Regions from separate parts of the Solibacillus sp. FSL H8-0523 genome, predicted to be linked through region 3. Evidence: riboswitches for the same ligand, from Rfam matches in the RefSeq annotation. Region 3 holds a riboswitch; each other region holds the start of a gene.
What was found. Region 3 has a riboswitch for S-adenosylmethionine ahead of NSQ62_RS16565 (methionine ABC transporter ATP-binding protein). Riboswitches for the same ligand answer to the same signal wherever they lie in the genome.

Region 1: it holds a riboswitch for S-adenosylmethionine, as region 3 does, so the genes downstream of both, NSQ62_RS19040 (bifunctional homocysteine S-methyltransferase/methylenetetrahydrofolate reductase) here and NSQ62_RS16565 (methionine ABC transporter ATP-binding protein) in region 3, are expected to answer to the same signal.
Region 2: it holds a riboswitch for S-adenosylmethionine, as region 3 does, so the genes downstream of both, NSQ62_RS12835 (Na+/H+ antiporter NhaC family protein) here and NSQ62_RS16565 (methionine ABC transporter ATP-binding protein) in region 3, are expected to answer to the same signal.

Annotation. Positions count from the first base shown of each region.
Region 1 covers NZ_CP150291.1:3,808,940-3,819,919, forward strand. Annotated here, with positions in the region: gene metH (methionine synthase) at 1-594, opposite strand, end outside; gene NSQ62_RS19040 (bifunctional homocysteine S-methyltransferase/methylenetetrahydrofolate reductase) at 587-2,428, opposite strand; SAM riboswitch class I at 2,532-2,636, opposite strand; gene hemG (protoporphyrinogen oxidase) at 2,758-4,140, opposite strand; gene NSQ62_RS19050 (globin-coupled sensor protein) at 4,274-5,575, opposite strand; gene NSQ62_RS19055 (chemotaxis protein) at 5,987-6,478, opposite strand; gene NSQ62_RS19060 (tetratricopeptide repeat protein) at 6,722-7,561, opposite strand; gene NSQ62_RS19065 (LysR family transcriptional regulator) at 7,545-8,432, opposite strand; gene NSQ62_RS19070 (alpha/beta fold hydrolase) at 8,628-9,374, shown strand; gene NSQ62_RS19075 (S-layer homology domain-containing protein) at 9,470-10,840, opposite strand.
Region 2 covers NZ_CP150291.1:2,570,606-2,581,585, forward strand. Annotated here, with positions in the region: gene thrS (threonine--tRNA ligase) at 1-200, opposite strand, end outside; gene NSQ62_RS12790 (HEAT repeat domain-containing protein) at 604-1,056, opposite strand; gene NSQ62_RS12795 (GGDEF domain-containing protein) at 1,159-2,553, opposite strand; gene NSQ62_RS12800 (hypothetical protein) at 2,709-3,344, opposite strand; gene NSQ62_RS12805 (DUF6434 domain-containing protein) at 3,535-4,095, shown strand; gene NSQ62_RS12810 (ASCH domain-containing protein) at 4,208-4,648, opposite strand; gene abc-f (ABC-F type ribosomal protection protein) at 4,641-6,257, opposite strand; gene NSQ62_RS12820 (RAxF-45 family protein) at 6,357-6,488, opposite strand; gene NSQ62_RS12825 (LysE family transporter) at 6,663-7,295, opposite strand; gene NSQ62_RS12830 (acyltransferase family protein) at 7,512-8,489, opposite strand; SAM riboswitch class I at 8,681-8,779, shown strand; gene NSQ62_RS12835 (Na+/H+ antiporter NhaC family protein) at 8,857-10,155, shown strand; gene NSQ62_RS12840 (ABC transporter ATP-binding protein) at 10,278-10,980, shown strand, end outside.
Region 3 covers NZ_CP150291.1:3,294,122-3,305,101, forward strand. Annotated here, with positions in the region: gene NSQ62_RS16555 (MetQ/NlpA family ABC transporter substrate-binding protein) at 1-226, opposite strand, end outside; gene NSQ62_RS16560 (methionine ABC transporter permease) at 370-1,038, opposite strand; gene NSQ62_RS16565 (methionine ABC transporter ATP-binding protein) at 1,031-2,059, opposite strand; SAM riboswitch class I at 2,188-2,291, opposite strand; gene NSQ62_RS16570 (thioredoxin family protein) at 2,360-2,662, opposite strand; gene NSQ62_RS16575 (toprim domain-containing protein) at 2,676-2,996, opposite strand; gene gcvH (glycine cleavage system protein GcvH) at 3,073-3,453, opposite strand; gene NSQ62_RS16585 (arsenate reductase family protein) at 3,534-3,890, opposite strand; gene NSQ62_RS16590 (acyl-CoA dehydrogenase family protein) at 4,211-5,992, opposite strand; gene NSQ62_RS16595 (acetyl-CoA C-acetyltransferase) at 6,044-7,216, opposite strand; gene NSQ62_RS16600 (3-hydroxyacyl-CoA dehydrogenase/enoyl-CoA hydratase family protein) at 7,287-9,671, opposite strand; gene NSQ62_RS16605 (thioredoxin family protein) at 10,501-10,818, shown strand; gene ltrA (group II intron reverse transcriptase/maturase) at 10,960-10,980, opposite strand, start outside.

The DNA of each region.
Region 1 (10,980 bases), 510 kb from region 3:
CGGCTCGATTGTTCCTGAAATCATCACCGGAATTTCTTTACCTAACTCTGTAAATGCGCGGTGTACCGCAATCGTTCCAGCCTTAACGTTTAACATATCTTGTGACGTTTCTAATAAGATTAAGTCCGCGCCCGCTTCGATTAACGCCTTTGCCTGTTGGTAGAAGTTTTCCTCTAGCTCCTCAAACGAAATACCGCCTGTTACCGATAGAGTTTTCGTCGTTGGCCCCATTGCTCCTGCAACAAAGCGTGGCCATTCTGGTGTTGAAAATTCACGTGCCGCATCTAATGCGATTTTGACAGCACCTGTATTGATTGCATCCGCTTTATGTCCTAAATCATACTCATTTAATACAAGCGGCGTTCCACCAAATGTATTGGTACAAATAATATCTGCGCCCGCTTCTAAATAGGCACGATGAATTTTTTTTAGTACATCAGGACGTGTCAGTACAAGGTTTTCGTTACAGCCATCTAAGTCCTCGCCGCCGAAATCTTCGTACGTTAAATTTTCAGCCTGTAGCATCGTCCCCATGGCACCATCGATGACTAAAATTCGTTTTTGTAATTGCTCATGAATTGGGTGATTAAACATTTGTTTTTTCTCCTTTATGTTTCGCGTCATACTGTTTTACATAATCCATTAATTGTAATGTCATATCGTATCGTAAAAACGGTGTAATTAAGTAAATACCGTTGAAATACTGACATGCTGTATCTAGTAATTCTTGCGCGATTGCTAAGCCTTCTTGTGTTGCTGCCTCTTTATCGTCCCCACATGCTGCCATGCGTGCTAATACTTCATCAGATAGTTTAATGCCTGGCACTTCATGGTGTAAAAACTCGGCACTGCGTGATGAAGTTAGTGGCATAATGCCGATATAAATAGGCGTTTCTAGATGCTTAGTTGCTTCGTAAATTTCTACAATTTTTTCCTTTGTATATACCGGCTGCGAGATGAAGTAATCCGCGCCATGCTCAATTTTCTTTTCTAAACGCTGCACTGCGCGATCTAACACACGCACGTTTGGGTTAAAAGCTGCTGCTACAGAGAAGTTCGCCTGTTTACGTAGTGACTTCCCGGTAAACGAGCCACCTTCATTTAATTGCTTAATGAGTGAAATTAACTCCATTGACGACACATCATACACACTCGTTGCCCCTGGGAAATCGCCAACCTTTGTTGGGTCTCCTGTGACAACTAAAATGTCATGTAGCTCTAGTGCATCCAGCCCCATTAAATGAGACTGTAAGCCAATTAAGTTACGGTCACGGCAAGTTAAATGTGGCAGTGAGCGAATGCCGTACTCCTTTAAAATCGCCGCCATCGCGATATTACTAATACGAGGTGAGGCTAATGAATTATCTGCCATCATCACAACATCCGCGCCCGCCTCTGCTAGCTTTTTCGCACCCTCCACAAAGCCATCAATTTCTAAGTGACGCGGTGTGTCGAGTTCAACAATTACCGAACGCTCGCGCTTTGCTTTTTCGTGCAGTGGTTCATGTTTACGCGGTTCTGCCACGCGGACAAATTCCGTACGTCCCTTTGTTTCTGCCTTCTCTTCAATTGGCGAAAGCTTGGCTAAACGTTTTTTCGCTGCTGCGATATGCTTTGGCGTTGTCCCGCAGCACCCACCAATTAAACGCACGCCTTGGTTCACTAACTCTTCTGCGGCACGTGCAAAATAGTCCGTTTCCGATTCATACACAACGCGGCCGTCTTCTACATCTAAAAGTGAGGCATTCGGATAAGCCGATAAATATGCCGTTTCCGGTAGACTTACTCCTTCAAACGCTTGAATCGTATGGAATGGCCCTAGTCGACAGTTGCTACCTACAATATCCGCTCCTAAACGTTGTAGATCGTGTAACGCTTCATTTAGCGACATCCCGTTTTGTAGTACGCCTGCTTCTTGCATCGTTACTTGCGCGATAATCGGTAAATCCGTTAATGTACGCAGTAGTTGTACACTCTGCGCTAATTCTTCAAAATCATAATACGTTTCAAGTAAAAATCCGTCTGGCTCACCGGCAAGTAGTACCTCCGCTTGCTCTTTAAATGCCACTAAAATTTCCTCTAGTGTGGCATCGCTTTTACGAATGCCGCGAATCCCGCCAATTGTTGCAAGTACGTACTGGCCACCCGCTGCTGCGCGCTTCGCGATTTTCAGTGCCGCTTCGTTAAATTCCTGCACACGTCCCTCATAGCCGTAGCGTGCGAGCTTAATAGCATTTGCTCCATATGTATTCGTTTGAATAATATCTGCACCCGCAGCGATATACTCTCCGTGAATTTTTTCAATAATTTCCGGACGTGCCACATTCATTTCCTCATGACAATAATCCAGTCCATACGAATATAATAATGTGCCAATCGCACCGTCTGCCGTTAATACCTTTGTTTTTAAATCTTGTAGTAAACCCATCGCCTTCACTCCATTATTCACAGTATTTTCAGTCTATTAACACTATAAAAAAGCCTTCTTTTCATATAAAAAGAAGGCTTCTATCATGTCGGATTTCGTTTCCTTCTCATCTTCTGGCGAAGCGCCAACTGGATTTAGCACCTGACAAATGAAATGTTGGTTGCTGAAGCTTCACCGGGCCAGTTCCCTCTGCTTCTCTCGATAAGAAATTTTATGAATTTTTCAAATAATTAAATGAATCATAACTTTATCACACTGGAACGTCAACCCTTTAGGCAAATAAAGTGCTTTTTCATGCAATGAAAACGCTTCATTTGGGTAATTCCGATTTAAACACGTGCGATAATTTGTTCGGCTGTTTTTTTGCCATTTTGAATACACGCACCAATTCCAACACCAAAATAAGAGCAGCCCGCAAGTAAGACATTTGGATAATGCAAAGCTAATTCTTTTATCACATGACCTAACGCTTCGTTATGTGCTAAATCATAACGCGGCATTTGGCCGATCCACTTTGTGACGTTAACAACAGTCGGCTTTTCTTCAATGCCCAGACTTAGTTTTATATCGCCTAAAGCGACCTCTGTCAGTTGTTCATCGGTCATGGCAGCTAGCTCCTCGTAGCGCGGATTAATGTTTTTATAGAACAAACGGACAAGTAAGTTACCTTCTGACGACGTATGCTTCCATTTACGACTCGTCCATGTTGAGGCATTACATACTAAATCTGAGTTATGGGATACGATAAAGCCCGTGCCATCTGCTGGTAACATGCGATCTGCCACATCAAAACCAACATACATCGTTAATGCTGAGGCAGTCGTGAATTTTTCTAATTGCGTACGTAAACCAGCGTCTTGTAATACCGTAGACACCGTTTCATTTGGTGTTGCAAGGACAACGATATCCGCAATAAGCGTTTCGTTTCCTAACACAACACAGTAGCGCTCACCCTGTTTTTCAACGGCTTGAATCGCTGTATTTTTCATGAATTCCACTTCTGGTAAAGTCTCTTCTAATCGGTCAATCAACGCCGATAAGCCACCTTTAAACGAAATGAATTTTTTATTTGCCGCCTTCTCAAATTGTGCACGGTTTGCTTCAAAGCCTTTCATAATCGAACCGTACTCATTTTTATAGTCGACTAAATAAGGCAATGTCGAGTTGAGACTTAATTGATACAAATCACCTGAATATACCCCCGCTAACACTGGTGCGATTTGTTTACGCACAATTTCCTCACCTAGGAAGTACTCTAAGAAATGGCCAATTGAGCTTTCCTTTGTAAAATTTGTGTTCGGTAATTCTAAATCTTTTAGCGCACGCTGTTTGCCTTCTTCTGAAATAAGTGTACTTGCCATTAACGACTCCATGCTCATTGGAATACCAAACGTTGAACCAGCTGGAATTGCGTGTAACTCGTTATTCGTATGAATATAGGAAATGCCCGTTTCGTTATAAACGAGTTCACTTTCAAATCCTAATTCCTGCACAAGCTCTAACACACCCGGATGACGGGCAACGATTGAATCCGCCCCTGTTTCCATAATAAAGCTTCCATCATGCTCTGAATGAATTTTACCGCCTAAATATGGTTTTTTTTCGATTAATACTAAACGTGCGTTGACATTTTTTTCCGCCAGTTGTTTTTTTAAATAATGCATCGTCGTTAAGCCAGTAATTCCGCCGCCAACTACTACTATTGTTTTCATATTTGTTTCGCTCCTATTTGTTCGCTCTTAATTTCTTTTTTCAGTATAAGCCTTTTTTACGAAAAATAGGGCTGACGGATATTACAATTTTGTATAAAAAAATGCACGCTAAGGGAAATCCCTTAGCATGCATCTAGTTTCCTTTTTCTAATGACTGCGCAACTTGTGCTAACATATCTGCTGCATCTGTTACTTCGTCAAAAGCACTGCCTAATTCTACAATTACCTCGCCAATCTCGCCGACTTCTTGCTCAACTAAACTATTTTGTATTTTCGTTTCTTGCATTGACTCGACGATCGCATTAAATTGTATTTCCGTATTATGCATACTTTGCTCACCAACTAGTACCGCTGATTTAATTTCTTGAATCGACTCTTGAAGTTTGGCCGTACGCATATTTGTATTTTGTAACAACGCTTCAACATTTACTGCCGATTCTTTTGTTTGTTCAGACAGCTTACGAACCTCACCAGCTACAACACCAAACCCTTTACCCGCTTCCCCAGCACGTGCTGCTTCAATTGCCGCGTTAAGTGCAAGTAAATTTGTTTGGTTGGCGATGTTTGTTACGATGCCCATTGTAGATTCCATTTCTTTTGAAACCTCTGTTAGCTTGTCCATCTCCTCTGAAATCAGTCCTACTGAGTGATGAATGGCATTCATGCTTACGGTTTGCTGTTGAATCTGAACTTTCCCTTGATACGCTTGATCTGTTGCAACTTTAGAAATATCAATCGCCTTTTTCGCATAGGCAATCATCACATCTGATTGTGATGTTAGCTGATGGAAGGAAGCATTTGTTTCTTCTGAAATGGCTGCTAAGTTCGCTGAGGATTCAATTACGGCATTCCCTATTTGACGCTTTTGTTGCTCTAGTTTTTCTTGCATGCGTTCGATAACAAGCTCATACTCTTCTAATACGACTTGTTGCTCGAAATTTAAGATTTTTGAAATCGCTGCAATCGTACGGAATCGTTGGTCATCATCATCGATATGATCTTGTACTAATCGAATAAAGTCGATTAGTAGACTTTGGAATGCGCCGATATACCATTTCGTTTTGAGCCCGATATGTACATGAACACGAGAAATCTTTTTACGTTTCTCAAAGTATTCCGAATCGATGACACCGCTAAACATTTCACAAATATGACGCTTTAACGTTACTTTTAAACGGTCGACAGAGCTATGGTCATTAATAATATCAACCAAACTTTGCTCCATCCCTAAATTTTTATAAAACGTATCTACAATTCTTTCAATATTTTCATCTACTTGCGGTTTAAATACTTTCAAGTGTTTTAAATCATCTTCTGTTAAACCTAGCATTTTTAATTGTTTCATTACGGCACTATTTCTAGTACTTTCAAGCTTTACATCAACTGTATTCCAATCAATTACTTGTTTTTCATTTTTCTTTTTATTAAAAAACATTAGCGACCTCGCCTTTTCCTATTGTTATAAAAAAGTTATTTATTCATATATATGAAACATGAGTTAAATTTATTCATAACACTCTGCGCTATCGTCTCAAATACGTTTGTTTCACTATCAAAATCCCATCTAACCTACAACTTCTCTATTATAAGGAAGCGACTTGTTCTTGAAAACTATTTCCGACTATTTTCCAACATTCTATGCTTTGGTACTACACAGCTATGTTAGCACCTAGTTATATCATCGTGTAAATTCATTCCATCCCCAAATATTCGCTCTCTAATTCTGTACCAAAAGCGCCATTGAATTCCCAACATACACTTTTATGACCGTCCGTTCGTTCTTATTAGTCCTAAAGACCTAAAACGAAAAGGACCGCCACAAAATCGTTGTGACAAGCCCTCTTTGTTAAATCGCTGTAAGTCTTGTTGATAGTATGTTCATCTCTACTTCTAGGGCAATCGAACGTATGTCAAAATAACGTAAGCGTTCCTCACTGCGGTCCATTAACTGCTGGTTCGAATCTTTCATATTAATGGCATCACATACAAATAGCTTTAATGTACGAATACCTGATTCAATTTTCCGGATTTCTTTCCCGTAAACTAGGGCTGTATTATCCGTGGTCTTGCCTTTTTTCATTTGAAAAATATTCGTATTAATTAAATCATCAATTTTATCGTAACGGTTTACTTGCTTCTCCGTCATCCTTTGAATTCTTTGATTGTATTTTATTACATCGTTACTTTCTAACTGTATTTGGATATAGCCTTTTAAATATTCTACAATTGTACATAATGTCGTTAACGTTTCTCGCTGCTCGGCTAGCACTTGCTGTAATTTTTGAACGATATCCTTATTATGATTAGAAGAGAATTGTGGAGCTGCAAACATGAACATAAAATTCCCCCTCCTTAATATAACTTCCTTACATTAATATAATTCCTAAATTCAGATGAAATTAAACCTGTAATTACTTTTCTTTAATTCCCATGCTGCGAAAGCCAGTCTATTGTTTTTTCTGCCATTATTTTTTGTTGATCTAGCGGTGAAATTGCACTTAATAGATCTCCCTTTTTTCCCCATACAGTAGTCCTAAGGTCAGTCCAAGCCATTTCAGTAATTTTCTCATCTAGAAAAAACTCACTCCCCGTCTTGTTGAAGGTATGTTAATTTTTCACGCCATTTTTGCGCCTGTGCATCGTTTGTTTGCTCATAGTAATGTACGAGCTTTTTCGTAGATTCTAGATCCCCCAATAAACTAGCTTGTTTATAATAATGAACCGCTTTTTCCATCAGCCCTTCTTCAAGCTCCGAAATATAACCCAAGTTAAAGAAGGCATCCAGGTGAAAGTGCTCGGCAGCTTGTTCGAAGTAATAAATAGCTTGCTCTCTATTTTGAGGTTGACCGAGCGCCCCTTCAAAATAAATCATACCTAAACGATACAGGCTCTCGACATCCCCACCACGTGCAGCTTCCTCATAAAAAGTCAGTGCTTGCTGGTCATCAACTTCGGTACCTAGCCCTTGCTCATACATAATCCCAAGTGTGAACATCGCTTCTACCACACCGGACTCCGCAGCTTTTGTAAACCATTTTAAAGCAAGGCGTTCATCGTGCCCTGTACCTTCACCGTTGAAATACATATCCGCTAAATTGTTCATCGCATCTGGATGTCCAAGTTGTGCGGCCTTCTTGTACATCTCAAATGCGCGCTCTTCGTCTTCCATTTCAAAATAGACATTTCCAAGCTCATACATTGCTTCTGTATTCCCAAGTAAAATTGCTTTGTTCAACCACTCGTTTGCTTGTTCAAAATTTTGGTGTTCTTTATATAATAATGCAACAACTACAACCGATTGTTCAATACCTTTTTTTGCTAATTTAAATTGTTGTTGCCAATGCTTCGGCTCTAAGAAATGTTGTGTAAGCCAATCCTGAAATTGCTCTTCCGTTTGCATCACATCACTCTTTTCTTTCATTAAAATAATCCACTAAATACTGCTTAAATTCACTTGCTGCTGGGGGTAAATAGCGATTTTTTGCCCATGAAACCCCAACAGAGCGATAGCATGGTGGATCTACTTTAAGGCGTTTTACTTTATAATCATCGAGTCCTTTAATATTTGGAATCATTGATATACCCATACCCGCACTCACAAATCCTGCTACCGTATGCATCTCTTCTGCTGCAAATGTTGTTTTCAATTTAATACCAGCCTCTAAGAACAGTTCATCTACCAAGTGTCGTAGTGAATTGCCCTTTTTTATTGCAATAAACGGCTCGTTTTTGACATCCTCTAATTTCACAGCGCTTTGTTTCGCTAGTGGGTGTGTCACCGGAACAATGACAAATAGTTCCTCAACAAATAGCTCTTCTGTTTCAATATCAATTACTTTTGATTCAATTTTTTGTGAAAGGCATAAATCAATAGCACCTTCCTCTAAACGCTTTAATAAATTTAATGAGGTTGCCTGCGTTAGCGAAAACTGCATATTCGGAAATTGCTTCGTTGTTGCTGCGATTAATTCTGGAACGACTTCCATCCCTAATGTATGAATAAAACCAAACGAAACTTCACCTGAACCTGGGCGAATAATATCCTCAAATTCCTCACGAATCCGCTCATATTCCTCTAAGATAATGTCGACACTTTGTAAAAAAAGCTCGCCAAAACGATTTAAATAAATCGAGCGCCCTTCACGGCTAAATAATGGCACGCCAAGTTGTTGCTCAATACTAGCAATAGACTTACTTAACGCCGGTTGGGAAATCGCTAAAACCTCCGCTGCTCGTGTCATATGTTGCATTGTAGCAACGGTTTTGAAATATTGAAGCTGTTCCATCTCCATTTTTCATACCTCACATCATTCATAACTTTTTTGAATCAAAACAATAAGAATAATAAATTGTACTTATGTATTAATAGCTTTATAATAATCGATAGCAGCAAGTTTTCATATCAAAATTATTTTTAATTTTCAATAGTTTTTATAAAAAATATACAAAATTGACATAATTCACTTCACAAAGGAGTCTAAAAGACAATGAAACTCATCGCGCCCAAACCTTTTACAATTGAAGCTGGTAAACGTGCCGTACTTTTATTACACGGTTTTACTGGCAATACCAATGATGTAAAACGTTTAGGAAAATATTTAGCTGATCGTAACTATACTGTACATGCGCCTTTATATAAAGGACATGGAGGTGGCCCTGACTTATTAATTCAATCAAACCCTATTGAATGGTGGAATAGTGTAATCGAAGGCTACGATGAGTTAAAAAATCGTGGCTACGAAGAAATTGCGGTAGCCGGCGTATCTCTTGGTGGAATTTTCTCGTTAAAGCTTGGTGAAGAACGTCCAACAAAAGCGATTGTTACAATGTCTGCTCCTGCAAGTTCAAAATCTACAGATAGTTTGCAAAATCGCATCGTTGATTATGCAATCAATTATAAAAAATTATCAGGTACATACGACGAAGCAATCGATAGTCGTACAAAAATCGCAGAGCTCGTGAAAATGCCTTCATTAAATTATTTACAAAGCATGATTAACGAAACAAGCGAAAAATTAAATGTAATCAAGACGCCCGTTCATATTTTACGTGGTCTAGAAGATGACGAATATTACTGCGAGAGTGCTGACCTCATTTATAGTTCAGTAAATTCCCGCATTAAATCTGTTAAAACATTCATTAACTCTGGTCATATTTTAACATTAGGTAAAGAGCGTGAATTAGTTTTTGAAGAAATTTATCGTTTCTTTGAAGGCTTAAAATGGCAAAATTAAGGCAACACTGTATTGTGTCCCCTTGCAAAAATCCCCGTTTTTGCAATGATATATAAAGAGCGGTAAATGGATCCCCGTCCATTTACCGCTTTTTCTTATTCCTCTGACATGGTTAATACTAAAATTTTTGCGAACTGTGCACGTGTCAAATTACCTTTTGGTGAGAAAGTTGTTGCACTTGTACCTTGTACAACATCGATATCATATAAAAATGTAATTGCAACTTGTGTTTCACGGTCATAATTTTTAATATCGTTAAACGGTGCAATCACTTCTGGTTCATATGCTTCCCCTGCCAAATTATTCGACAAACGCATTAAAATTAATGCAAGTTGTGCACGTGTAATTTCCCCTTTAGGATTGAAGTAACCTTCATTTTCACGTACTAATCCCGCTTCATACGCTGCGGCAATTTCATTTTGTGTTTGCTGTGTATAATTGCTAATGTCTTTAAATGGTGCAGGCTTCGTCGCTTCTAACTCAAAAGCACGTGCGATAACCGATAACACTTCCACACGTGTCATATTTGTATTTGGTTTAAATGTCCCGTCCTCATAGCCCTTTATAAAGCCATCTGCATACGCGATATTAATATAATCTTTGCCCCAATGATTAGCGATATCTGTAAATGGTGCTTCATTTACTGGCTCATCAATTAGTGCTTCTTCTAAATCCGCTAAAATTGCTGCGAAATAATCTTCCATCATTTTTTCAGCAACTACTTCATAGCCTGCTTCACTTAAATGAATATTGTTTGGATTCGGTAAAAATACTGCAACATCTTCAGCAATTAACGGTGCCACTTCAGAAAAAATCCCGCTATTTGCTTCTACTACTGCTTTAATTGAATTATTCATTGTCGTAACAAGCATATTTAGTTGCGCTTGAATCGCCGAATCTTGAATATGTGGGAATGGATTATATAACCCCATTACAATTAGATCTACTTCTGGATTTAACGCATAAATACTTTTGAAGATTTTTTCATAATTCGTTGATACTTGTTGAATGCTCCCTAAAACACCTGCTGCATCAAATGAAAACGCACCTGATTCAGAGCGTGTCACATTTTTTAAGACATCATTGGCACCAACGCTTAATGTAATAAAATCGGCTTCTTTAATCGCCTGGTGAATCGTTGCTGTTTTTTGCGACACACCATTTAAATCATAAATGGGCTTTGTTACGTTTTTTTCAATATCATTTAGCACATCTACCGTTGTATAACCCGGCAAAGAAAACCCTTTATTAAAATGGATTGCTGCCGGGTCATCAGAATAGCCCTTCGCAATAAAATCGGCATAACCTAAACCAAGTTCATTTAATTCATTTACACCTGTAGCAAGTGAGTCACCTAATGCTAAATAATTTAGTCCATCACTTTCTTCTGCTTGTGCTGGGATTGTTACGGGTAATATGAGCTGTAACATTAATATAAATGCTGCTACTATACTAAACTTCTTCATCTAAAACCTCCTAAATATGACTTGTTCATATTATAAGTTATAAAGTTATATAAAACAAAATTTTGATAAAAATAGAAATATATAACACATAATGAGCTACTTTGTTTTTCTAATATATATTTTCCCCTTTTGGCTACACG
Region 2 (10,980 bases), 720 kb from region 3:
GATGCATCATACAGCGAAATTTCAGCGTCCACTAGAATTGGTCGTGTCAAATCGGTTGTCGTCGTATTTACACTTCCCGCTATTGATTTTTTTGCTAAGCTCGGGCTAATTGACTGGGCAATTTCGGTTAGCGTAACACCTTTGGCAAAAGATTTTTGTTCGCCATTTGGAAATTGAATTGTTACTTCTTGATTTGACATACTACCTCTCCTTTTCTTTTTTTGATAAATAAAAAAAGCATATACTCATCCGCAAAGGGACGAATATATGCTTTGAATACCCGTGGTTCCACCCAAATTCCTACTGCATGTAATGCCAGTAGCTCATTGATACAGATAACGCCTGTACACGTCACTAGTTTCCTAGCACAGCTCCAAGGGAGTAAATCGAATTGTCCAATCAGGAAACTTTCAGCCGGTGATTTCCCTTTCTGTTGACCTTCACGAAAACGATTCATATCCTCTTCATTGCTTTTTAAATTGAAATTATTACTTAATCTATCTCATAATGAAAATATTGTCAATTTGTTTTTGAATATACTGAAAATAAAATTAGAAAAGGGCACGGAAATATCCCGTACCCTTCATCAACTATTCACAAAAATTATCGTTGTGTTCGTGTTGTTTCCCACATATCTTTTAGCCACGCATCGAAATCTGCGCCTTTTTCGCCTTCATATGTGTTGAAAATATCGCTACGCATTTTTTCTAACTTCACCTTGAAATCCTCATATGCGTGGTCTTTTGGTAAACTTTTCTTAATACGAACGAAAATTTTACGCTGATCTTTAAATAATCCGCCGATAATTGGTTCGAACGGCTCAGCTTTAACGCCTCTTTTATTTAAAATATGCGTTGCTGCTTCACGAACTTTTGTTACTAAATCCGCTTTTGCTACATATTTTAAAATTTTAGTTGCTTCGTCTTCTTTAATTTTCCCTAATTCATTTACCGCGTTTAAACGTGCTTCCCAGTCGGCTTTACGATTTACCGCTTTTTTCAGCTCATCAAAATTTTCAGGCAGTTGGCTCACTGCTTCTTGGTTGTTATTACTCACTATGTTATCCCCTTAATCATCGCTTCGTTAAGCAAATGATGAATTTCAATACTCGAACCTTTATTATAACACGAAAACAGCTGTTTAATCAGCTATTATTAATTATTCTATTAAATACACTTGTGCACGGCCGTTTTGCTTCGCTGTATATAAGGCTTGGTCAGCTCGTTCGAACCACTCACTAAATGAAGATTTTCCATCCCAAGTAGCAACTCCTATGCTCAGTGTACATGCTACATGCACTTGATCATCTGCTACTGACAAAGGGCTAATGCACCTGTGGAATTGATCGAACTGCTCGCGTAATGAGTCCTTGCTATTTATCCAAACAACAAATTCATCGCCACCAAAACGCATTATTTTCGCGTCATAATGTGCAAAAGTCTCCTCTAGCTTCTTGGCTAACGTTTGAATGGCAACGTCACCAAAGGCATGACCGTATGTATCATTCACTTCTTTAAAACGGTCCATATCTAAAACAACACAATATTTATAGTTCGCCTGCAGCTTCATAAAAGCCGCTTGGTTTTCATCAAAGTAGCGGCGATTATAACATTGGGTCAAGGAGTCCAAGTAGGCAATCCGTTTCGATTCGTGTACTTGCAATTTTGCATTCGCTTCCGCAACTTTTTGATTTAGCTCTTTTTGGTGCAATGCTTTGTAGAGCGCGGTTAATTTCTTCGCATAATCAAGGCTATCGATTTCATAATCAAATTTCGTTGATAGCGCCAACACGTCTTCCAATAACTTAATTAAAAGCGTGTGATCAAATAGTTGTTCTGCCTGTTCAATCATTATTTTAAGACGAGCAAACGCACTCATATCATGGTTCACATGAAGTGCGTACACTTCTTTATAATATAAATAAAACATTTCTTCGCGATGGAATCCTTCTAATGATACATGTTCAAGCCAATTAAGCGGTTGTTGCATTTCGTCATATTTATTCAAACCAGCTAAAATCGCGAGGCCATTTATTTTAAATGCGAAATAGGCTAATCGCATCCCTTGTATATCAGGTTCATGAAATAACGATTCGAACTGTTTAAAATGACGATACCCCAACTCGAATTCGTTTAAAGTATCATAAATATGTAGTTTATTACCTATAGCCATTAAATAATACGGGTGGTTATTTAATTTTTGAGCGAGCTGTGCCATCTTATCTAGCATTTCGATTGCCTCTTGATAGAGCTCTAACTGCAATTTCACCGTAGCCATTAAATTATAATAACTTAAATAATCGACATCGCTACCGTATCGCTCGCAGTAAAATAAATAATCATCACTATATTCTACCACTTGATGCATTTGTCCCATCAATACGAGTACACCACAAATATCTTTGTAGGACGTTAATAAATGCGGATATTCTTGCATGATTTTGCATTCTTCAATTAAATTTGTATACTGCAATAGCGCTTCCTGGAATTGTCCTTTCGATGCCAGTATCTTCGCTTCTGTTAATAATTGTTCACAAGTCAATTTTGTCTCCAATGCTATCACCCCTATTTATTACAGTTAATTATAAAGCAATAACTTAAATGGGAATAGAAGGGAAAGGTAACTACATTATTTCAATTATTTTACATTTATGCAATGAAACAGTTAAAAATTACTATCATTTGATTGTATACGCTTGATTTATACTACTAGATCAATTTATTCATGTATTCTTTTAAAGCGGTAACGGGGCTCAGTACTTCGTTTCCTGACAGCTTACTATAAATCGACGCGATTCGAGACATTGATAGTTGTGCGACCACTACCGCATTTTCATAAGCATCCAATTCTAAAAGTGTCATCAGCACTTTTTGATCGTGCCTTAATGTATCCCCAGCTAAATACCAGTCAAATACATCAGGAATATGAAGTACCTCTACCTCAACTTCTTCCGAGACAAATTGACGGAAGCGTTGCATTGTTCCTCGAATTGTCTCTTTATTTGTAAAGAGCATTTTGATGGGATTGTGAATGCCCTTCAACTGTTCATATAAAACTTCATCAATTTTTAAAATGGGAATGTGCGTAGTTACGTTGATTTCATCTAATAAAGCAACATAATTTGTGCATGTCACAAATAATAATGCTGGCTCCTGTAACATCAGCTTATTTAGCTTTTCTACTACGTACGCTTTTTGCAATTCAAGTGGCTGCTTTGCTCGAATCATCGACAGTAAATGCGTATCCACTTCATGCTTAATATCAAAAGGCATTTCTTTCATTTCTCGGTCAATAATTTCGATGTTCGCTTCTGTGGCATGCAAACAAATCATTCGGGGACGCATGAACTAACACTCCTTCACTACAGTTACTCTTATCGTAGCACTAAATGAGCACTTTTGCTTTACTAGGGCACTCATAATTTTAAATTGAAATGAATTTGTCCGTTCCTATCTCTGCTCAAACTCCTCTTGCCACATACAGAACGTATGCTCTATAATTAATTTGGATAAAATTTCTATTAAGGAGCCGTTTATGAGACCTACACTAACTATAAATTTACACGTTAATGACTTTTCGAATTACTACTGGCTAAAAGAAGAACTGCAACAATTTTGCCGTGAACATGGCCTCAGTACATCTGGCTCCAAAGACGCTATTACAAATAGAATTAAAATCTTTTTACAAACAGGTGAAATTGTAAAACCACAGCGTATCCGCACTAGTAAAAATATAATTCCTGATCAAGAATTAAGCTTAGAAACGATTATTGTACCAGGCCATAAATGTAGTCAAAACGTACGTTATTTTTTCAAAAAGCAAATCCCTAACTTCCATTTCTCAACCTTTATTCAAAATTTCTTAAAAGAAAATATCGGGAAAACGTATCTAGACGTAATTAATGCATGGCATGAAGAACAACTACGTTTTAAAAATCCGTTGTACAAAAAAGAAATTGCACCTCAATTTGAATATAACCAATTTACGCGTGATTTCTTTGCAGATCCTGCGAATCAAGGGAAAACCAAAAAGGACGCAATCCATGCTTGGAACACTAAAAAATCGCAGCCTGGAGACAACAAGTATAAATCTTAGTGGACATGTGCTCTAGGTTTCAACGAACTAGGTTAAGTTTATCGGATAAATCCAGCCTTCCTAAAAAGATCCATTAGAAAAAGCGCCCAAATAACTCGAGCGCTTTCGTAAATTATTTAGGAAATACCTTTTCAAATCGGTCACAAACCGTGAGCATGTCTTCGGTAAATTCCATTTGATATTCCGGCAATATACGACCGAAAAATGCGATGTGAGCATCTTTCCATTCGTCGTATGTCCCTTCCCCTTCCGCTAATGCAAAATCAACGGGTACTTCGTTAAATGGATAAATTTCGATTGAATACGTTTTTATGATGGCAACTGGCTCATCTTTACTATTTAATACAATTTGATAATCGCCGACTTTTGGAAGTGGTTCTCCTTCCAGTTCATAAAGCGGAAAACTCGAACAAGTGGCGGTTTTCGTTCCTTCAACAACTAAACTTGCTAACCAATCTGCTTTTTCGCCAAATTGAAATGCTTCTGTATAACGTAGATCTTGTAAACCTTCTAGCTCGCAAAATTGCTGCCAATAGGTTTCGATTTTATTCATCACGTAACTCCCTTTGTTTTGTTTTAGCCCATTCGAATGGACCGTTATGAAGGGTTAATTGCTGATTTTCTAGCCACGCTGTCTTCGTAAACAGCTTTTGTAAAAAGTAACGGTCATGGCTAATCGCAAGTATCGTCCCATCGAATTTTTCAAGTGCTTCTTCGAGTGCCTCTCGCGCTTCAATATCTAAATGATTTGTCGGTTCATCTAACACGAGGACATTACATCGTTGCACCATCAATTGTGCTAAACGTAGTCTCATCTTTTCCCCGCCGCTCAGCTGTTCAACTTTTTTAAACACATCATGGCCGTAAAACAAAAATTGTGCTAACAAGTGCCTCGCGTCGTATTCTGTCAACGATACCTCATGACGAAATGCATCAATTAAACGCTCTTTTCCATTAAATTGATTAAACTGCTGCGCGAGATAACCAATTTTCAAATTACTTCCTTGCTGCACTTCACCATCTAATGGTTGTAATTCTCCGAGTAAAATCTTTAGTAACGTAGATTTCCCTGTCCCATTATTTCCTACAATCGCTAAACGGTCTTTATACAGCACAGGCAAATTTACGTCCATAAATAAGAAATCATGTTCAAAGCCGTGTGAAACATTACGTAATGAAAATACTTCTTTACCAGAGCGCTCTTCTGATGTTAATTGTAAGTTCATTTGACGCTCTGTTTTTGGCTTCTTCACTAACTCGATACGTGCGAGCATTTTTTCCATTGCCTTTGCTTTTCTATATAAATCAGGATTCGGTGGGGATGCTTCATTTGCCCATTGACGTAAACGACGGATGGCTTCTTTTATTTTTTGAATCTTCTTTTGCTGTTCCTGATATTGTGCAAACTGTTGCGCGATTTTTGCCTCTTTATTTTGAATATATTGATCGTAGTTTCCTTTGCTAACCCAAATCTCTCCATCTTCAATTTCAACTACCTTTTGGACAATTCGATTTAAAAATGTACGGTCATGAGAAATAACAATGACTGTCCCTTTAAAATAATGTAAATAATCTTCTAACCACTCTATCGCTGCTAAATCAAGATGGTTTGTCGGTTCATCAAGTAATAAAATGTCCGGTTGCTTTAGTAAAATTTGCGCAAGCATGACTTTCGTTTTTTCACCACCACTTAGCGCGTCAAATGATTGCTCTAGTAGCGATGTTAGTTTCAACCCGTTAGCAATCGAAGCGATTTTTGCCTCAATTTCATAACCACCAGCCACTTGATATTGCTCGAGTACCTCACCGTACAATGCTAATACTTTATCAGATAGATCTATGGCCATTTTTTGTTCCAATGCAGATAGTCGTTCTTTCATTTCGTGTAATTTTGTAAATGCTTGTGAAAGTACGTCAAATACTTTGATTTCTTTAAAGTTTGGGATTTGATGTAGGTAACCGATTGTTTGTCCCTTTGCTTTAACAATACGACCTTCATCTAGGGATTCAATACCCGCTAAAACTTTAAATAAGGTAGTTTTTCCACAACCATTTCGTCCAACGATTGCAACGCGTTCCCCAGTATTTACTTCGAATGACAGATTAGTAAAGATGGTGTTGCCACCTAATGTTTTTGTAATATTTTCTGCTTTTAATTGCATCTTTCTACGCTCTCCTTGGCGTAGCTAAAAAACACAAAAAAGACTGCTCATTAACGAAGCAGTCTTTCCTAAAATCGTGAAAAGAATGAGGTTAATTAGCTACGCATTATTTTTAATTTTTCTAAAAAAGGGCAGACTTATCCCGTTAGTAGCCAAATCAAAAGTAATGACACGTGCAAAATACATAGCTGTATCTACATTTACACCTGTCTCCATAGCTAAATTTTTCATTCTCCTCACCTCCGTCCATTTTAATTATTTCAATATTACCATATTTCAGTAAAAATAAATACTAAAAATGTAATTTTGTATGAGTCTATAGTTTCCTTAATATAAAAAACAGGCTGCCCTCATTTGTTGGCATCACCTGTTTAATAAAGTACACTCTTTTAAAGCTTCTATCCGTTAAACTATTGCTTTTAAATCGAGAAAAAATTCATAAATAAAATAACAACCAAAGCCAAATAATAACAACCCGGCAATAATAGAAGTCCATTTTATCATCTTTCGATTCATTACTTTTCTTGTCAATGAGACAATCGTTAAAAGACCAATATCATGTAGTAAAATACCTGATAAAATTCCTAACGCAACTATTAAAAATTGATGGCTATTCTCGCCTACATAGGAATCGGCTAAAACCGCGCCAAATACCGATATCCAAAACACTAAGTTCCCTGGTGAAACAGCGACTAATAAGCCATTTCGGTACGTAGAAAACAAGGATTTATTCACTTTTTCTCCCGCTAAGGTGATATCTTTTTCTGCATTTTTAATAGAATCAAAGGCAAGTATAAATAAAAAGATTGCCCCAACAATCCACAGCGGCAGTTGGATGTATGGTAGCGCTAAAAATTTTGCTACCCCTAAATATAACGCGAAAATTAACGCCAAATCAATCGTCATCCCGCCTAGCCCTACAGCCCAGCCATGCATAAAACCATTTTTCAATCCTTGTTTCGTCATCTCAACTGTAATAGCCCCTACAGGCATTGCAATAGCTAATCCCACCATTACATAGGCAAAATACAAACTCATGTAACCACTTCTTCCAAGCATGATTCCTTCTTACGTCCGTTTCATAAATATTATTATATTTGAATATTTATGAATTTTCAAGTTACTGCAAATTACAATAAATTAGTTCTTTTATGTGCATCTAATAGAAAAAGCACCCGAATAACTCGAGTGCTTTGACCATGTGGATTCGGAAACCTCTTTTCAAACCGTTAGCAATTTCCTGTATATTCTTTATCATTTAATTTTTCCACTTAAAATCTTGCTGAAGAGTGGAAGCGCAAGTACAGCAATGGTTAGGAATACAAACAAAAAGAAGAAATAATAGTTACCTAATTGTAGCCATTGTTCGTAAATAGGCAGTTGTCGAAAAGTCTGCACAGCAGCAAGGTGAAATAAATAAATGGCCATTGTACGTTGCCCAATTACGGTCCAACTATATTTCTTTGTCGGTACAGCTGCTAAAAAAGCAATCATCGCGACTCCACAAATCATATAAATAGTCAGTCGGTTTAACATCCCGTTACCAAAAATAAACGGTTCTAATTCAATATATGGCAACCTTCCAAATAACCATTCTCGCCAAGAGGTATCATTCATCACATACATACTGATAAATATGAGGACAAGTACGATAACGCCAATTAGCTTTCCTCTTTTCCCCGCCTTTTTTAATGGATCAACGGACAAATGATAGCCTGCTATAAAAAAGACAAAGAAATAAACTGTACGTGACAACGAAAATAGTTCATTAATAAATGGCAGTTCACCCGCGATTAATGAAATAACTAAAGCCACCACAATCATCCATTTTGATCGTGTGAAAAAAGGCAACAGTACACGCCAACAAAATAAACTGACTAAAAACCACAATCCCCAACGTAAGTTCTCAAAAAAATTGAACGTAACGCTAAGTTCTAAAACATATATATAATACGCCGTATAAAGAAATTGGAAAATAAAATACGGAAGTACGACCGATTTTATAAGCTTCCACCAATCTCTTTTCGTACGTAACACCTTTGCATAATAGCCCGTTACAAAGATAAATGCCGGCATATGGAACGTATAAATGAACATGTATAAGCTATCCATCCAGCGTGTTTCTCCAAGCATGCCTGATAGTGTGTGTCCCAACACAACACCGACAATTAACAGCGCTTTCGCATTATCAAAATACGCATCGCGCCCTCCAGCAGTTAACTGCTTGTCCATATTAAAAACTTCCTTCTTTAAAAAAATTACATGTGCTATCATAACAATTCATCGACCAATACGAAACCTTTTTGCTTAAAGTGTTTCATTTCCGAATCCCCAAACTAAATCGATTATTCAGAACTAACTAACAAATTGACTTATAGTAATTTTTCGTATAATCTAATGCTTATTTCAAAAAATTAAATAGTTTCTTATCATGAGAGATGGAGGGACAGGCCCTTTGAAGTCTCGGCAGCGGAATTTTTCTATGCCAAATCCTGCAAGAGTGCGTTCTTGAAAGATAAGATGAGTATATGAATGACTACATGCCTCTTCTTATTTAGTTAAGAAGAGGCTTTTTGTATGTATTAATTATGATTTGAACGTGAAGGAGACAGTCATGCAAAAAGGAAATCCGTGGGCACTTGTCCCATTTGTTGTGTTTTTAATTTTATTTATCGGTTCAGGTATTGTGCTTGATGATTTTTATGCCTTTCCGGTAATTGTCGCGATTACAATCGCAAGTGTTGTCGCCATTGTCATGAATCGCAAAGAACCATTTGCTAAAAAAATTGATATTTTTACAAAAGGTGCTGGCAACCCGAATGTGATGTTAATGGTACTGATTTTCCTACTAGCGGGGGCGTTTTCAGAAACCGCGAAAGGCATGGGGGCGATTGATGCAACCGTGAACTTTGCGTTATCAGTTATACCGCAAAATTTACTTGTTGTCGGGCTGTTTGTCATCGCCTGCTTTATTTCACTGGCGATGGGGACTTCAGTTGGTACGATTGTCGCCCTTGCACCAATTGGCTTAGGCATTGCGGAGCAAACGGATATTTCAATACCACTATTAATGGCAACAGTCATTGGTGGTGCTATGTTTGGGGATAACTTATCGTTTATTTCAGATACAACGATCGCATCGGTTCGTTCTCAAGGAGCAGAAATGAAGGACAAATTTAAAGTGAACTTTTTCATCGTGCTACCTGCTGCAATTGTTACTTGTATCATTTTAGCGGTGTTAACAGTAGATGCCTCTGCTCACATCGAATATGCTAGCTTTGAATGGTATAAGGTGATTCCGTATATTTTTGTTATTGTCTTTGCGTTAATTGGTTTGAATGTCTTTGCTGTATTAGCGAGTGGCATCGGTTTAGCTGGGATGATCGGCTTCATCGATGGTAGCTATTCAATTATGGAATTTGTGCAAGCGATTGGCACAGGAATGAGCAACATGTTTGAAATGGCGTTTTTAGCGATTTTAATCGGTGGGATGGTTGAAGTTATTCGTCATAATGGTGGGATTGATTTCATCGTCCATCTAGCAACTCGCAAAATCAAATCAAAAAAAGATGCGGAATTTGCGATGGCTGGACTTGTGGGTTTAACAGACCTCTCAACAGCAAATAATACAATCGCCATTATGATTGCAGGCCCTTTAGCTAAAAATATTGCCGAGAAGTATGAGATCGAACCGCGCAAATCAGCAAGTATCGTTGATATTTTCTCATGTGTTGTACAAGGGATTATCCCATACGGTGCACAGTTCTTAGTCGCAGCAAGTGTTGCAGGCATCTCCCCTATTTTAATGATGCAGCATTCGTATTACTCGATTTTAGTTGGGGTATGTGGTGTGATTGCAATTTTAATCGGTTATCCTAAGGCAAAAACGCAGAAATAATAATAGATTCCGTAAACGAGTGAAAGCTTGTTTGCGGATTTTTTTATTTCCTAAAATTTTTTTGAACTTTTCTGAACGCTCATTTGTATAGTTAGTAAATAGACAAAATTGGGGGTTTTTACATGTTGCAATTACACGAAGTAAATAAGGCCTATGCGTCACATTCAGTACTCCAAAATGTATCCATTACATTCGAGTTGGGGCAATGTTATTTGTTGCTGGGTGAAAACGGTGCTGGTAAATCGACATTATTTAAATGCATTGTTGGAGACGAGTCCATCAATTCTGGCATGATTACATGTAACGGCGAACAAAACGTTGCCGACTTAACCGCTTTGCAATACCAGTTTTTTGATAGCTATAGCTTTTTAAAAGTTAAAGAAGTCATCTCATTATTTACAAAGCTTCTTAACAGCCCTGCTTCTGTTGAAGAACTGTATGACATCTTAGATATAGCAAACTTTGAAAAAACGCTTATTAAAAATTGTTCTGGTGGTCAAAGAAAAGCACTTTCTCTCTATTTAGCGTTTTTATTGAATAAGCCCGTTGTTTTATTAGATGAACCATTTGCAGATTTAGATTTAAAAAAGAAAAAGCAGCTGATTGGCTATTTACAAAATGAAGTAGAAAACGGCAAATGCTTACTCATCATAAGCCATGAAATTGCTGGATTTGAGCCCTTATTTGATGTCGTTTGTATCATGAAGGATGGCCGGTTTATCGAAGTTGGTTCTTCGGAAGAACTGCAAAAGAAATATGTGAACCCTATTTTTCCTGGGTTAGAAGGGGTTTATTTTGAAATTACAGGTCAAGTTTTAGGGGGCA
Region 3 (10,980 bases):
CATCTAAGTCACCAGACTCTAAGTTTTGGTTTGGTAACACGTAATCTTGGTACGTTTCGATTTCTAGTGTAATGCCTTGCTCTTCTAAAATTGGTTTTACTTGCTCTAAAATGACCGCGTGTGGTGTGTTTGAAGCACCTACTTTTAATGTCGATTCGTCTTCGCCACATGCTGCTAGCGCAAGCACTGAAGCACCTAATAATACTGAAGATAATAATTTTTTCATCGTTTTTCCCTCTATTCTTTGTTTTTAGCACCAAAACTTCATCGAACATTTTTTATATTCTGGAAATTCACCCTACAGAGGCACCTCTAAGAGATGCATGTCCGAAAAAGCATTGGTTATATAATTACGGCCTAGAAGCCTAACTATCGTTTATCCACTTTTGTTGTAATGAAGTCACCGATGTATTGAATGATAAATACAACGATTAAAATAATGACTGTTGCCATTAACGTTACGTCTGTTCGGTTACGTGAGAAGCCGTCAAGGAAGGCTAAGTTCCCTAAACCACCTGCACCGATAATACCGGCCATCGCTGTATAGCCGACAAGTGCGACTGCTGTTACTGTAATCCCCGAAATCAAGGCCGGTAAGCTTTCTGGCACTAACACTTTCCAAATAATTGTCGACGTTTTCGCGCCCATTGAACGCGCTGCCTCAATCACACCTTTATCAATTTCGCGTAGTGCGATTAATACCATACGCGCATAAAATGGTGCTGCGCCGATAATTAAAGCCGGTAATGCCGCGTTTGCACCACGGATGGTACCGAGTAAAAACTTCGTGAACGGGATTAATAAAATGATTAACACGATAAACGGAATCGAACGGAAAATATTGACGATTGAACCCGTTAAAAAATTCACAATTTTATTCGCCCATAGCTGATTGTCACTCGTTAAGAATAAGACAATCCCAATTAATATCCCAAGTACGAATGTCACCGCTGTTGCGATGGTTGTCATATAGAGCGTTTCATATGTGGCATCCAGCATCTTACCCCAATCGACGTTCGGAAATAACTGATCAATCATGCTCAATCACCTCCGTTTGAATGGCTTGCTTCGTTAAGAAATTTAAGGCTTCCGTTACTTGCGCTTTATCCCCATCAATATGGATGAACAGCGTACCAAATGAACCACCTGTTGTATTTGAAATTTTGCCGTGCACAATATTGACGACAAGATTAAACTCTTTAATAATTTGCGAGATAACCGGTTGCTCGGTTGTTGCCCCAGTAAATGTTAACTTCACGATTTTTCCTGATGGGTAGCTCGCTAAAATTTGCTCGAGTGAGTCTTGCATTTCCTGTGTTTCCCCGGAAGCTTGTGACACGAAGTTTTTCGTAATCGGTGCTTGTGGGTTTTGGAATACCGTTAAAACATCGCCTTGCTCAACCACTTTCCCTGCTTCCATCACAGCGACACGGTTACAAATTTTGCGGATAACGTGCATTTCATGTGTAATGAGCACGATCGTTAATCCAATTTGTTTATTAATGTCCAGTAGTAACTCTAAAATCGAGTCCGTTGTTTCCGGATCAAGTGCGGATGTTGCTTCGTCGCAAAGCAATACTTCTGGGTTGTTTGCTAACGCGCGGGCAATGCCGACACGCTGCTTTTGACCACCTGATAATTGGGAGGGATACGCTTTACCGCGCCCTTTTAAACCAACTAGTTCAATCAATTCATCCACACGCTTTTGACGCTTGTCCTTTGCTACACCGGCAATTTCAAGTGGAAACGAGATGTTTTCTTCCACCGTACGTGACCAAAGTAAATTAAAGTGTTGGAAAATCATACTAATTTTCTGGCGCGCCTCGCGTAGCTGACTACCTGACGCTTTTGCAATATCCTGACCACTTACAATAACGGAGCCAGTTGTTGGCTTTTCTAAGCCGTTTAATAGACGAATCATCGTACTTTTACCGGCACCACTGTATCCGATAATCCCGAAAATTTCACCTTTAGCAATCGATAAGTTTACATCGTCCACAGCTGTTAGTTCACCGTTTTTCGTTTTGTACACTTTCGATATATTTTTTATATCAATCATTGCGTGAACTCCTTTAGCTTGAAATAACCTCTTCGTTATGTTCAATTGTTTGCTTGTTTGAACAATAAAAAAACCTTTCTACCTGATGACAAGTAGAAAGGTTTCGCAAATATATACGTAGAACCGTTCTCTCATCTTTCAAAGTCTTAAACTTTGTGTGAATTGGCACCTTTGCATCGCTGCTGGTTGCCGGGCTTCATAGGGCACTTCCCTCCACCTCTCTTTATAAGAGTAACGCTATTAAGTTTGTTGTTTGACTATTATGAATGTTACTTTAACACGCTGAAGCAAAGACGTCAATTATTTTTTTAATATTTCGTACAAATATGGTACGGATTGAAATGCATAGATTTTTTGTTCGATCTCTCCGTTATTCGAAACGATTAAACAAGGCACACTTTCAATTTTTAGCTCATATGCTAAATCCCCTAAATAGTTGATATTTGCCATACCTAGGGGCAAATCTGGTAGTAATTGCTCAATCACTCCCAAAAATTTCTTGGCCACATCACATGTGCCACAAAGCGGTGTATAAATAAAAAATGCACTTTTCCCTTGTTGCTGTATCGTTTGTTCCCATTCTGGTCTTGTCCATTGTTCCATCAAGATGTCATTCCTATCTAACTAAAAATTTCGCCTGCTGTAATAAATCACGCAGGATGGCTGTCGGTGTTTTCTCCACTTCGATATATTGTGCAGGAATCGTATATTGCTTGGCTTCTGGGTACACTCGGTTCATAAGCTTCCGCAATTTTTCACCATTCTTATCCGCATCAAAAAAAGTTACGATTTCATCATGCTCAAAAGCTTCCAATAAATCAATTAAATCGACTTCGCTAATTGTGCCGTTTGTACAAAGTATCGTTACTTCCTCTGCTAAGATCGGCACTAAACGCAGTTTGTCTGCCCGTCCTTCTACGACAAGACATTTTCTCATGAATGCCACCTCCTATTCAATGAACATAACCAAAAAACGCCAAAACCTAAACATCATAGGCTTTGGCGTTTGAATCTTATTGCTCGATTAATGCTGCGTATGCGTCAACAGCCATTAATTCTTCTAGCTCAGCTTCGTCAGAAAGTTCGATTGTAATCATCCACGCTGTTTCGTATGGAGATTCATTCACGAACTCTGGGCTATCCGATAATTCATCGTTCACAGCTACTACTTTACCTGACACAGGTGCGTAAAGTTCAGAAACTGTTTTTACTGATTCAACACTACCAAATGGTTGATCTTTAGAAATTTCGTCGCCTACTTCTGGTAGCTCAACGAAAACGATGTCGCCTAATTCAGATTGTGCGAAGTCTGTAATACCGATTGTTGCTTTGTTACCTTCAATTTTTACCCACTCGTGTTCTTTTGTATAACGTAAGTCTTTAGGTGTGTTCATGAGAAAACCTCCAAATAATATGTAGTACATTCCACTTCATTTTGCCATAGTTCGTTCGGAAATTCAACGCAATTCGCAGTTTATTTCCAAGTTTCTAAGAAGTCAGACTCCTTAAATCCTAATGTTAATTTTTTACCATCCGTTACAAGTGGTCGTTTGATTAACATGCCATCTGATGCTAAAAGCGATAATTGCTCGTCCTCAGACATTGTTGCTAACTTGTCCTTTAAACCTAACTCACGGTACTTCACGCCTGATGTGTTAAAGAATTTTTTTAATGGTAAGCCACTTTGTTCATAATATGCTTGTAATTGCTCTTTAGAAGGCGTTTGCTCCACGATATGGACGCTGTCATACGCGACACCATTGTCGTCTAACCACTTTTGCGCCTTTTTACACGTTGTACATTTCGGATATTGAATAAATTGAATTGACATTTTTTTGCTCCCTTTGTGTAATGAATTTCCCTTTATTGTAATCGAAATACTTAAACAAATCGAGCAATATTCTATAATAATAAGAAAAGTGCTAAAGCGCCCTCTAAGCCCCGATCGGTCAAAACGCCACATCCATGTGGCATGCCCGAAGTGACTCACATCGTGTGAGCCTCAAGCTTTGTAGGGCCCGACTAGAAAGTAACGCTTAACCACGCATCTCAAGGCGGGACCTAAAGATGCGAGGGGCTGGCGCTTTAGCCTAGACACCGAAAAAGAAAAAACGAGATGCAGGGCCCTACATCTCGTTTTACAGTATCTAATTAAACGACGAATTTTTCAGCTTCGATTAATTTTGCTGAAGCTTCGCGTTTTTTCGGAATTAAATTGTATGGGTTGTTACGAGTTAATTTACGTAATGCTGAAAGAATCATACGTGCATCATCGCCTTCTACTGATGCGATTAATGTTTCTTTTGCTTCTTTTTCGATCTCTGCAAATGCTTCTTGGCAGAAAATTTGTGTGTAAAGAATTTTTTGCGCTGCTTTTTCTTCACCATCACGCGCGATTGCTTTTTGCGTACGGATGACAGCTGATTCCATTGCGTATAGTTGGTTTGCAATGTTTGCGATGTTTACAAGGATTTCTTGCTCTGCATCTAATTTCGCACCGAAGCGTTGTGCTGCTGCACCTGCTACAAGTACCGCGATTTTCTTCGCGTTCTTCACTAAATACTTCTCTTGCTCTAATGCTCCTGTACCGATTTCTTCAGGCATTAACATTAATAGCTCGTTTTGTAACTCTTGTGCCACTTGTAATAGTGGTAACTCACCTTTTAACGCTTTTTTCATGAATGTGCCTGGCACGATCATACGGTTAATTTCGTTTGTTCCTTCGAAAATACGGTTAATACGAGAGTCGCGGTAAATACGCTCTACTTCGTACTCAGCCATAAAGCCGTAACCACCGTGTAATTGCACAGCTTCGTCAGCAACGTAATCTAATGTTTCAGAGCCGAATACTTTCGCGATTGAGCACTCGATTGCGTATTCTGCGATGGCACCAGCGATTGCCTTACCGTCTTTTTGTTCTGCTTCAGATAACTGGTTTAAGCGGTCCTCGAAGTAACCAACTGTACGATAGTTTAATGACTCAGACGCATAAATATGAGACGCCATTGTCGCGATTTTCTCTTTTGTTAAGTTGAAGTCTGATAGCTTCGTTTTGAATTGTTGACGTTGGTTTGTGTAAGCTACCGCCAGCTCAAATGCACGCTTCGAAGCCCCTACCGTACCCACACCTAATTTATAACGACCGATATTTAAGATGTTGAACGCAATCACGTGACCACGGCCAATTTCACCTAATACGTTTTCTACTGGTACTTGTGCATCTTCTAAGATTAATGTACGTGTAGAAGATGATTTAATACCCATTTTCTTCTCTTCTGGACCTACAGAAACGCCTGGGAATGAACGCTCAACGATGAAGCCTGTGAAGTGCTCGCCATCAATTTTCGCGTAAACTACGAATACATCTGCAAAGCCTGCGTTTGTAATCCATTGTTTTTCACCATTTAAGACGTAATGTGTGCCCGCTTCGTTTAACTTCGCTGTTGTTTTCGCGCCCAGTGCATCTGAACCTGAACCTGGCTCTGTTAATGCATAAGCTGCAATTAATTCACCTGAAGCTAACTTCGGTAAGTATTGTGTTTTTTGCTCATGGTTACCGAATAATACGATTGGTAAAGAACCAATTCCTACATGTGCACCGTGTGTGATTGAGAAGCCGCCAGCTGGTGACATTTTTTCAGCGATTAATGCTGAAGAAATTTTGTCTAAGCCAAGACCTTCGTATTCTTCTGGTACGTCAGCTGCTAATAAACCTAGTTCACCCGCTTTTTTAAGTAAGCGTACAGAATGCTCGAATTCATGGTGCTCTAAGTTCTCGATTACTGGTACAACTTCTGTTTGCACATAATCTTGTGTCGATTGTGCAATCATTTTTTGCTCATCTGTGAAATCCTCTGGCGTAAATACGCGATCGATTTCTACGTCCTCGATTAAGAAGCCGCCGCCTTTAATGATGTTTGTTGTTTGTTCCATTATGAATTCCTCCCTAGTTTCCCTTTGTGATTAACCCTTTTATTGATTCACTTACAGTACTTCAAACACGCCTGCTGCGCCCATACCGCCGCCGATACACATTGTTACGACACCGTATTTACCGCCACGACGTTTTAATTCGTTAATTAGCTTGATTGATAGAATGGCACCTGTAGCCCCTAGTGGATGCCCTAATGCAATCGCGCCGCCGTTTACGTTTACTTTGTCCATATCAATGCCTAGCTCACGTACAACTTGAATGGATTGTGAAGCAAACGCTTCGTTAATTTCCCATAAATCCACTTGGTCTTGTGTAATGCCTGCGATTTCTAACGCTTTTGGTACGGCAACGATTGGACCGATTCCCATTACTTCTGGTGGTACGCCGCCTACTGCAAAACCTAAGAATTTTGCAAGTGGCTTCATGCCCAGCTTTTCTGCCTCTTCACGGTCCATCACAAGTACTGCTGCTGCACCGTCTGACGTTTGTGAAGCATTCCCGGCTGTTACTGAACCCTTTACGTTGAATGCTGGGCGTAATTTCGCTAAACCTTCAACCGATGTTCCTGGACGAACGCCTTCATCTGTATCAAAAATTTTCTTCTTTTCTTTTAATTGATTGTTTTCATCTACATAATATTCGATGACTTCTACTGGTACGATTTCATCTTTGAATTTGCCTTCTTTAGTTGCTTTTTCAGCTAATTCATGTGAACGTACCGCGAATGCATCTTGATCTTCACGGCTGACGTTGTAGCGATTTGCTACTTCTTCCGCTGTGTGACCCATACCGATGTAGTACTGTGGTGCTTCTTCCGCTAATTTCGGATTTAAGCGCACCGTGTTTCCTGTCATCGGAATCATACTCATTGATTCTGTCCCGCCTGCTACGATTGCTTTCGCATGACCAAGCATAATGCGCTCAGCAGCATAAGCAATTGTTTGTAAGCCTGAAGAACAAAAGCGGTTTACTGTTAAAGCAGGTGTTGTATCTGGAAGGCCTGCTAACGCACCAACTAAGCGGGCAACGTTCATACCTTGCTCTGCTTCTGGCATTGCACAACCCATAATTAAATCATCAACTGGACCTTCATAGCCCGCACGTTTTAACGTTTCTTTTACTACTACTGCACCAAAGTCATCTGGACGAGTGTTCGCAAGTGTTCCTTTTTTTGCTCGACCAATTGGTGTTCGTGCACCTGCAACGATAACGGCTTCACGCATAATGATGTTTCCCCCTTGTAATGGGCTAGCAAGTGTTTCTTGCTAGCAAAGTATTTTCATGAACGCTTCATTAGTTACGTAACGGCTTTCCTTTTACAAGCATGTGCTGCATACGCATTTGTGATTTTTGGTCTGCAACAAGCTCTAGGAAGGCTTGTTTTTCTAAGTTTAATAAGTACTCTTCAGACACTTCTGTTCCGTATGGTACTTTACCGCCTGCGATGACGTACGCAAGCTTTTTCGCGATTTTTAAGTCATGCTCAGAAATGTAACCTGAGTCAAACATGCCTTGTGCGCCAAGTAGTAATGTCGCATAACCTGGTGCGCCGACTACTTTTACTTTACCTTTTACCGGTGCTGTATAGCCTGCGTTCGCAAGTGATAATGCCGCTTGTTTTGCGTCATAAATTAGGTGATCTGGGTTTACAGAGATCCCGTCTGCGAAGTTTAAGAAGTTGTTTTCACGCGCTTCTTCACCTGATGTTGAAACTTTTGCCATCGCAACCGTTTCAAACACTTTGTTGGCAATATTTTGATAGTCGATTTCTACGCCATTCGGTAAGCCTTTAATGAACTTTTGGTAAAGTCCTAAGTTACCTGCACCACCTGGGATTAAGCCAACACCTACTTCAACAAGCCCCATATACGTCTCCGCAGATGCTTGGATGTGTGCAGCTGGTAAACATACTTCTGCACCTCCACCTAAAGCCATTTGGAATGGTGCTGCCACAACTGGTTTTGTTGAATACTTAATACGACGCATCGCTTGTTGGAATGACTTAATGACGAAATCAAGCTCGAAAATATTATCGTCTTGTGCTTCCATTAAAATCATCGCCAGGTTTGCACCTACGCAGAAATTCTTGCCTTGGTTACCAATAACAAGCCCTTTGTAGTTTTTCTCTACTTCATCAACTGCAAAGTTAATCATTTGTATGATATCTAAGCCGATTGCATTAGATTTTGAGTGGAATTCAAGAAGTGCAATGCCGTCACCTAAATCGATTAGGCTTGCCCCTGAATTTGACTTAATGACACCATGTTTTTTCTTGTAGCGTTTTAAGTCGATCGCTTTTTCGTTCACTGGTACTTTTACGTACTCCGTGCCGTTGTAGTAAGTTAAGTCGCCGTCGATTTCAGAGTAGAACGTTGTCAGCCCTTTTTCTAAAAGTGCTGTTACAAATGCAGGAATTTCGCGGCCTTCCTCTTTCATTTTAGCAACTGATTTTTCTACGCCGATTGCATCCCACATTTCGAATGGACCTTGTGCCCAACCGAAGCCCCATTTCATCGCGTTGTCGATTGCTAAAATGTCGTCTGCGATTTCACCTGTAAGCTGTGCCGAGTAGATTAATGTTGGTGCGAATGAGTTCCATAATAATTCGCCGACACGATCTTTTGCGTAAATTAACGTTTTTAATTTACCGCCTGGACCTCTTGCTTGCTTGGCCATTTCAAGTGATGGTGCTGCTAGTTTTTTAACTGGTTCATATTCAAATGTTGATAGGTTCAGCTCTAAAATCGCTTTGCCTTCTTTTTTAAAGAAGCCTTGGCCTGATTTTGCGCCTAACCAACCGTTTGTAATCATTTTGTTTAAGATTGGTGATTCATCAAATACTTCTTTTTCCTCGCCTGTTGCATGGTCATAGACATTCTTCGCAACATGTGCGAATGTATCAAGTCCGACAACATCTAGTGTACGGAATGTCGCTGATTTCGGGCGACCGATAATTGGACCTGTTACCGAATCTACCTCACCTACTGAGTAGTTGCGGGCGATCATTTCGTTCATTGTGACGATTAAACCATACGTACCAATGCGGTTTGCAATGAAGTTTGGTGTATCCTTGGCGATTACTACCCCTTTACCAAGCACGTCTTCACCGAATTCTTGCATAAACGCTACCACTTCTGGCTTTGTTGTGTTTGATGGAATGACTTCTAGTAATTTTAAATAGCGTGGCGGGTTGAAGAAGTGTGTGCCAAGGAAATGTGCTTGGAAATCTTCCGAGCGCCCTTCTGCCATCGCGTTAATGCTTACCCCTGAAGTATTCGATGATACGATTGAGCCTGGTTTACGAACTGCATCAATCTTTTCGAATAACCCTTTTTTAATGTCTAATTTTTCTACGATAACTTCGATGATCCAATCAACATCTTTTAACTTGTCTAAATCATCTTCGAAGTTACCTGGTGTAATTAATGCTAGATTTTTTTTCGCTGAAAGTGGTGCTGGCTTCTGCTTTAATAGCTTTTGCACGGCCGAATTAACAAAACGATTTTTTACCGCCTTTGCATCAAGTGTTAAACCTTTTGCCTCTTCTTCTTTTGTAAGCTCGTTCGGTGCGATATCTAATAATAATGTAGGAATACCGATATTTGCTAAATGTGCTGCAATACCTGAACCCATAACCCCTGAACCTAAAACCGCTACTTTTTGAATTTTGTAAGACACGAGCACTTCCCCCTTCTCCCTTGAATGAACAGTCATTCATTTTGAAATGAAAAAAAAACTTCAAACAGCTTTTCTGTTCTTAGTGTAGATTATTTTGACAATTTACGCAATAATTTTCTCACAATTTATAACAAATAAATTATTCTTATATTTTAATTAAAATAGTTGTTCCATATATCAAGAGATTGTTTTAGTAATAAGTTTTGCAATTTTATTGGTAGGCTACGGCATGACAGCATTATGGCCACGCGGTACGTGTCCATACTACTGTCTTTAATGCCGCGTGTGAGGCCTGCCGATACAAAATATTACTCTCTTTACAAATTCAAGTGCGCAAAATCAAGTCGCTTGCGCTATCGCGAGGCGGCGGATGTTGAAAAATTTTTTCTTATTTCCTTTATCATACTTTTAATCATAATTTTTTACTTTTATCAAGTTATTCAATTAAGTTTAGTATTTCCTTAATTAAAACTAATCTTTTTAAAGGGAATATTATTTCAATTTAAGTGTTGAATAATTTTATCAAGAAGGCTCACTTTATACCAAAGTGGCGCGGAGCGAAGGCGGCAGACTCCTGCGGGAACAGCGCGTGCGGAAAATCCATTTTTTGTGCCGCCGTAAGAGGCACAAAAAATTAGTTGGAGCCGTGCCCGCGGAAAGCGTCCGCCGTAGCGTAGCAGAACGGAACCGCATTATAAGGATCATTTTATTTTTATTACTTTGTCATCCGTAACTTCGGAGATTAATAATAATAATAATATAGAAAGTTTAATTACTTTTCGTAATCGACTCGTTTCGTGTACAATGAGCTTAAAGGAGCGTGATACACATGCAAGAAATTACAACAATTGAACAATTTACAGAATTAACAGGGACAGACAAAGCGGTCATCGTTAAGTTCTTCGCTGGCTGGTGCCCAGATTGCACACGTATGGATATGTTCATCGATCCAATTATCGAAGAGTATAGCCAATATGACTGGTACTCTTTAAACCGTGATAACTTCCCAGATTTAGCTGAGAAGTATCAAGTAATGGGGATTCCTTCACTATTAATCTTCAAAAACGGTGAAAAATTAGCTCACTTACATAGCGCTAATGCAAAATCACCTGCACAAGTAGAAGAATTCTTAAACGCACAAGTTTAATCAAAAGGTAAAGCGCCCGTTTAGCCCCGAGAAACGTTGGAGGGGCTGGCGCTTTAACCTAGCCGTAATCGAGTAGGAGGGAGTGATTAACTCCCGACCTCTCACACCACCGTACGTACGGATCCGTATACGGCGGTTCAATTAAGATGAATAACGCAAAGT